2 regions of the Rhizobium sp. ZW T2_16 genome follow, and region 2 is predicted to be linked to the other one. Evidence: riboswitches for the same ligand, from Rfam matches in the RefSeq annotation. Region 2 holds a riboswitch; the other holds the start of a gene.
The links. Region 2 has a riboswitch for S-adenosylmethionine ahead of ACI3K0_RS10730 (O-succinylhomoserine sulfhydrylase). Riboswitches for the same ligand answer to the same signal wherever they lie in the genome.

Region 1 (3,408 bases), on a different contig from region 2:
CTGACAGATATTGGCAGGCGTCGGCTGGTCCGACACGCTTTCATAGATGACCGAGAGCACGCCATCCGCCTTCAACCGGTAGGTCGCGGTCACCGTGCAATTGCCGGGATAACCCGCGCGCCCATCGGCATCGGTAATCGAAAGCACCACCCTGTCGGACTGATGTTCGACAATCATCCAGTTGCGCTTTCCCATGCCGTCCGAGCCGCCATGCAGATGCGTGACACCGCGCTCGTTCAGTTCGAGCTGGTAATCGCGGCCATCGATCGAGAATTTTCCATCGCCGATCCGGTTGGCGCAACGGCCGGGCGTGGCACCGAAATAGGGTGAATAGGCCGGATAGGAGGCAAAATCGTCGAAACCGAGCACCAAAGGCGCATCATGCCCTTCAAGGCGCAGGTCCTGAATGACCGCACCCCAGGTCATCACATTGGCTGTCAGCCCGCCGCCGCTGATCTGGACACGATAGACGGGCTCCCCGTCCTGCGTGGTGCCGAACACCTCGAATGCCTGCCCTGCCATGAGTTTCCTCCGCCGTTTTTATCGGCGGCAAACTGCGCGATTTGGCAAGGTCCCGCAATGGGAAACGGCGACGCGCGGCGTCTTTTCCCGACGCCGCCCCAGAAGCCACACCAAGCGCCTATTCGGTGCCAATCTTGTCCATGTCGTAATGGGTCGTCTGGTACATCTCGTTGATCCAGTTTCCGAACAGAAGATGCGCATGACTGCGCCACCGGTTCTGCGGCGTCAGCGTATCGTCGTTATGCGGAAAATAGTCATGCGGCATCTTGATCGGGATACCGGCATTCACGTCGCGAAAATATTCGTCCGCCAGCGAGGTGGAATCATATTCGACGTGGTTGAACATGTAGAGACGGTTACCCTTCTTCTCATGCACGAGGCAAAGGCCCATCTCGTCGGATTCCATCAGGATTTCCAGATCGGACTTCTTCTCGACATCCTCGCGACGCACCTCTGTCCAACGTGACACCGGCACCTGGAAATCATCGGAAAAGCCGTTGAGATAAACCGAGGCCGGCGCAAGATTGCGGTGACGGTAAACGCCGAAAGCCTTTTCAGTGAGTGCATGTTTCGGCACGTCGTGAAAATGGTAGATCGCCGCCATCGCGCCCCAGCAGACATTCATCGTCGAATGCACATTGGTCGTCGTCCAGTCAAAGATCTGGCGCATCTCGTCCCAATAGCTCACATCCTCGTAGTCCATCTGCTCCACCGGCGCGCCGGTGATGATGAACCCGTCGAACTTGCGGTCCTTCACCTCTTCCCAGGTGTGATAGAAGGAGAGCAGATGTTCCTCGGACGTATTCTTCGCCTTGTGCGTGCCGAGCCTTATCAGCGAAAACTCCACCTGCAGCGGCGAAGCGCCGACTAAGCGCGCCATCTGCACCTCGGTCTTGATCTTGTTCGGCATGAGGTTGAGAAGCCCGATCTGCAGCGGACGAATGTCCTGGCGCACGGCGACCGTTTCGGTCATGACGCGCACGCCCTCGGAAACGAGGGTGGTAAACGCTGGAAGCGTATCGGGAATCTTGATCGGCATAGTAAGGCCCCACAAACAAAAAGCCGGCAACGAAAAATCGCAACCGGCCCGTGGGAAGTGAAGTCTAACTTCTCGCGGCCCTTTAGCGACTTTTTTAACGTGGCTGCAAGCCGGCCGGCCAAATCACCACGGAAGTTCGGTTTATCAGATAATCCTTGCGGGAGCCTCCGTCAATGGGAGCAAATTTGACCTGACGCCACCATGGCGCGACTGAAATAGGCATATGCACTGTTTCCCTTCCGCTACCCTTTGCGCTATGGGCAATGCCCATGGCCAATTCGACCTTCACAATCCTGCTCGGCGGCAATCTTGTCGTCACCGATCGCGTAAGAAACGCGATCGCGGGAAGCCGTGTGATTGCCGCAGATAGTGGCATGCGCCACGCGGCCGGGCTTCGTGTGATACCGGAACTCTGGGTCGGCGACTTCGACTCTTCCGACGAAGACCTGATCGCCCGTTTTCCCGAGGTGGAGCGAAAGACTTATCCACTGGCCAAGAACGAGACCGATGGCGAGATTGCCACGGCCGAGGCGATCGAACGCGGCGCAAAGCGTCTGATCCTGATCGGCGCACTTGGCGGCGAGCGTTCCGACCACGCGCTGCAGCATCTTCTGCTTGCCATGAGCCTTGCCGAACGCGGCTTCGACATACTTCTCGCCTCGGGTGATGAAGAGGCCATTCCCTTTCTGCCGGGCAAAAAAGCGATCGACCTCCCCAAGGACGCGCTGTTTTCCGTCCTCGGCTTTTCCGCCCTGTCGGGCCTCGACATTTTGGGCGCAAGATATCCCTTGAAGGATTTCTCGCTGCCTTTCGGTTCATCCCGCACGATTTCGAATGTTGCGGAAGGGCCGGTCGAATTCCATCTAAAGAGCGGCAAGGCGATGATCCTTGCCCGTCCCCACGATTTTTCCGGAGCATAAACGGTCCTCATGGCACCTCCCATTCTCAAGCTTGACGATATCTTCCTGAGCTTCGGCGGCGCGCCGCTGCTGAACGGCGCAGGCCTGCAGGTGGAACCGGGTGACCGCATCTGCCTCGTCGGCCGTAACGGCTCGGGTAAGTCGACACTTATGAAGATCGCGGCCGGCATGGTCGAGGCGCAGTCGGGCGAAGTTTTCCGTCATCCATCTGCGACGATCCGTTATCTCGAACAGGCTCCCGATTTCGCCGGGTATTCGACCGTGCAGGCCTATGCCGAAGCGGGCCTCGGTCCGGGCGACGATCCCTATCGTGTCACCTATCTGCTCGAACATCTGGGCCTGACCGGCGAGGAAGATCCGAACCGGCTGTCCGGCGGCGAAGCGCGCCGCGCAGCACTTGCCCGCGTCATGGCGCCGGAACCCGATATCCTTCTGCTCGACGAGCCGACCAACCATCTCGACCTGCCCACCATCGAATGGCTGGAAGACGAGTTGCGCAAGACGCGCAGCGCGCTTGTGGTCATCAGCCACGACCGTCGTTTCCTCGAAAAAGTCTCGAATGCAACGGTCTGGATCGATCGCGGCACCGCCCGCCGGCTTTCCCGAGGTTTCGGCCATTTCGAAGCCTGGCGCGATCAGGTTCTCGAAGAGGAAGAGATCGAACAGCACAAGCTCGGCAAGGCGATCGAGCGCGAAGAGCACTGGATGCGCTACGGCGTCACCGCACGACGCAAGCGCAACATGCGCCGTGTTGGCGAATTGCAGGCCATGCGCGCGAGCTATCGCGGCCATAACGGACCGCAGGGCAGCGTTCAGGCCTCGGTTGCCGAGGGTCGCGAGTCCGGCAAGCTGGTTGTCGAAGCCGAAAACATCACCAAGGCTTACGAGGAGCGCACGATCGTGGCGCCCTTCTCGATCCGCGTCCAT
Region 2 (3,408 bases):
TCTTATGCCGGGAGGCTCATCATCAGGGGTATAGGCAGCTTTGGCCTTGGCGGGAAAGGTGGCTGGAGCGGGTGAAGGGAATCGAACCCTCGTATTCAGCTTGGGAAGCTGCTGCTCTACCATTGAGCTACACCCGCTTGCGCGTGCAGGTTTCCAACAACGGATCGCGGCTGTCAAGGCCGGCTGGGTTGTCTGCGGCATCGGGATTGGTCGGGCAGATACGGTTCGAAACGCCCAACCGGGATCGAGCGTGATGCTCAGCCGCGGAAATGTTTCGACAGTTTCAGGCCCTGAGCCTGATAGTTCGAGCCGAGGCCCGAGCCGTAAAGGCCTTCCGGAGCCTGCAGCATATGCTCGTAGACGAGGCGTCCGACAATCTGGCTGTCTTCGAGGATGAAGGGCACCTCGTGGCTGCGGACCTCCAGGACGGCGCGGCTGCCTCGTCCGCCTGCGGCTTCGTGTCCGAAGCCCGGATCGAAGAAGCCGGCATAATGGACACGGAATTCGCCGACCAGCGGATCGAAAGGGGTCATTTCGGCGGCATAAAGCGGCGGCACATGCACGGCCTCGCGGGAGACGAGGATGTAGAACTCATCCGGATCGAGGATCAGCTCGTTGCGGCCGCGGCTGTAGAGCGGCTCCCAGAAATCGAAAACATCGTGCTGGGCCTTCTTGTCGACATCGACTACGGCCGTGTGATGCTTGCCACGATAACCGATCAGGCCATTCGCATCACCCTTGAGATCGATCGACAGCGCGATACCGCCGCCGGACACGTTCGGCATCGAGGATGCGACCAGCGTTTCGGTCTCGTGCAGATGCAAGAGTTCAGGTTCCGACAGGAGGGCATTGCCGATGCGGAAGCGGATTTGCGACAGGCGCGAACCCTGTCGGGCGACGATCGGGAAAGTGCGCGGCGAGATTTCGAGATAGAGCGGGCCGCGGTAACCGACCGGGATCTTGTCGAACTCCTGCGCATGATCAGTGATGACGCGGGTGAAGATATCGAGACGGCCGGTCGAGGATTTCGGATTTGCCGACGCCGACATATTTGCCGGCAGATCGAGGCTTTCCATCAGCGGCACGATATAGACGCAGCCGGTTTCCAGAACCGCGCCCTCCGACAGATCGACAACATGCAGCTTCAACCGGTCGAGCTTATCGGAAACGAGGCTGTTTGGACCTGGCATGAAGGAGGCGCGCACGCGAAATGCCTTGGCACCCAGACGAAGGTCCAAGCTGGCCGGCTGAATCTGATCGCGGTCGAGATCCCGTTCGGAGAACAGCCGTCCCGTTTCGAAGAGCGCCGCAATTGCGCGGTCCGCCAGAATTCCCGTGTCGCGAGCCATGATCGTTTCTTTCAAAATTTGGCGGTGACAAAACCAAATGCAGGGCATTGACGCAAGCGAATGCGAGGCGTAAGCCAGCTTTATCCCGTGGTGATTTGCCGGTCGGCTTGCAGCCACGTTAAACAAGTGGCTAAAAAGACCGGGTTGCTAAAACCGGTCTGCTTTCGCGGCCGGTTTTTTTTGTTTTGGATTGAGGACTAGCATGACAAACAAATGGCGCCCGGCAACTACACTCGTCCACGGCGGTACGCTGCGTTCGCAATATGGCGAAATGTCTGAAGCGATCTATCTCACCCAGGGCTTTGCCTACGACAGTTCGGAAGCCGCGGAAGCGCGCTTCAAGGGCGAGACCGAAGGTTACATTTACGCCCGCTACGGCAGCCCGACCAATGACATGTTTGAAAAGCGCATGTGTGCGCTGGAAGGTGCGGAAGAAGCCCGCGCCACGGCATCCGGCATGGCCGCCGTTTCCGCCGCCCTGCTCTGCCAGCTGAAGGCCGGCGATCATATCGTTGCAGCCCGCGCGCTGTTCGGCTCATGCCGTTGGGTGGTCGAGACGCTCGCACCGCGCTACGGCATCGAATGCACGCTCATCGACGGCCGCGATCTCGCCAATTGGGAGAAAGCGATCCAGAAGAATACCAAGGTGTTCTTCCTCGAAAGCCCGACCAACCCGACGCTCGAGATCGTCGACATTGCCGGCGTGGCAAAGCTTGCCAACCAGATCGGCGCAAAGGTGGTGGTCGACAACGTGTTCGCCACGCCGCTTTTCCAGAAGCCGCTGGAACTCGGCGCCCACATCGTCGTCTATTCGGCCACCAAGCATATCGACGGCCAGGGCCGCAGCCTTGCCGGCGTGATCCTTTCCGACAAGGAATGGGTGGACGAGCATCTGCAGGATTATTATCGCCACACGGGTCCGGCCATGTCGCCGTTTACCGCCTGGACGCTGATCAAGGGACTTGAGACGCTACCGATCCGAGTCAAGGCGCAGACGGACAACGCCTCGCAGATCGCCGACTTCCTGGCAGAGCACAAGCATGTCGCCAAGGTCATCTATCCGGGCCGCAAGGACCATCCGCAGGCCGACATCATCGCCAAGCAGATGAGCGGCGGATCGACGCTGGTCTGCTTCGAGCTGAAGGGCGGCAAGGAAGCTGCCTTCAAGCTGCAGAACGCGCTGGACGTGGTAACGATCTCCAACAATCTCGGCGACACCCGCAGCCTGATCACGCATCCAGCAACAACGACGCACAAGAACCTCACCGACGAGGCGCGTGCAGAGCTTGGCATTTCGCCCGGCACCGTGCGCTTCTCGGCCGGCATCGAGGACGGCGAAGATCTGCTTGAAGATTTTGCCAAGGCTCTGGCTTCTATCTGAGGTCTTTTCGGCCCGTCGATATGGTGAATCCGGTTTTCGGATTCACCCTATCAGTTATCCCTAATTCCAAGAACAGATCACAGTTTCTCGCGTAAACCGCGAGTTTTCTTGACGTTCGATGCCGTGTGTACGATATGCGGGGATGTAGATTCCATGTTCTACGGCGTGGTTGACGTGCAAGAAACGATATCCGGCGCTGTAGTTTTGAGGTATTTGTCCATGTATCGCGCCCGGACAAGAGACATAGAAGTTGCCGTCGAGCCGTTCTATCTGGAGGAGCAGTCCAGTCCGGAAGAGAGCCGCTATGTCTGGGGCTATCGCATTGTTATCGAGAACCACTCGATCCATACGGTAAAGCTGGTTCACCGCTACTGGCATATTACCGACCAGAACGGTCTGGTCGACGAAGTGGACGGGCTTGGCGTCGTCGGAGAACAGCCGCGCCTGCAGCCGGGCGACAGCTATGAATATTCATCGGGCTGCCCACTGGACACGCCATCCGGCATGATGTTCGGCTATTACGACATGCAGACGGAAGAAGGCGAGGTCTTCAAGGTCGACATCCCCGCCTTCTCGCTGGATTCACCCGGGCTGAACCGGGTGCTGAATTGAGCCCTGCGGCTCAGGCCGGAGCGAATTCCGCCAGTTCGTAACGATAGGTCGTCGAGCAGAATTCGC

Region 1: another riboswitch for S-adenosylmethionine. It lies ahead of metA (homoserine O-succinyltransferase); the one in region 2 lies ahead of ACI3K0_RS10730 (O-succinylhomoserine sulfhydrylase).

Annotation. Positions count from the first base shown of each region.
Region 1 is NZ_JBJDRG010000007.1:2,111-5,518, reverse strand. Features, by position in the region: gene ACI3K0_RS17755 (aldose epimerase family protein) at 1-522, opposite strand, end outside; gene metA (homoserine O-succinyltransferase) at 641-1,561, opposite strand; SAM riboswitch at 1,624-1,701, opposite strand; gene ACI3K0_RS17745 (thiamine diphosphokinase) at 1,825-2,481, shown strand; gene ACI3K0_RS17740 (ABC-F family ATP-binding cassette domain-containing protein) at 2,491-3,408, shown strand, end outside.
Region 2 is NZ_JBJDRG010000003.1:166,398-169,805, forward strand. Features, by position in the region: tRNA gene ACI3K0_RS10720 (tRNA-Gly) at 64-137, opposite strand; gene ACI3K0_RS10725 (2'-deoxycytidine 5'-triphosphate deaminase) at 258-1,349, opposite strand; SAM riboswitch at 1,427-1,504, shown strand; gene ACI3K0_RS10730 (O-succinylhomoserine sulfhydrylase) at 1,552-2,730, shown strand; gene apaG (Co2+/Mg2+ efflux protein ApaG) at 2,950-3,342, shown strand; gene ACI3K0_RS10740 (Hsp33 family molecular chaperone) at 3,353-3,408, opposite strand, start outside.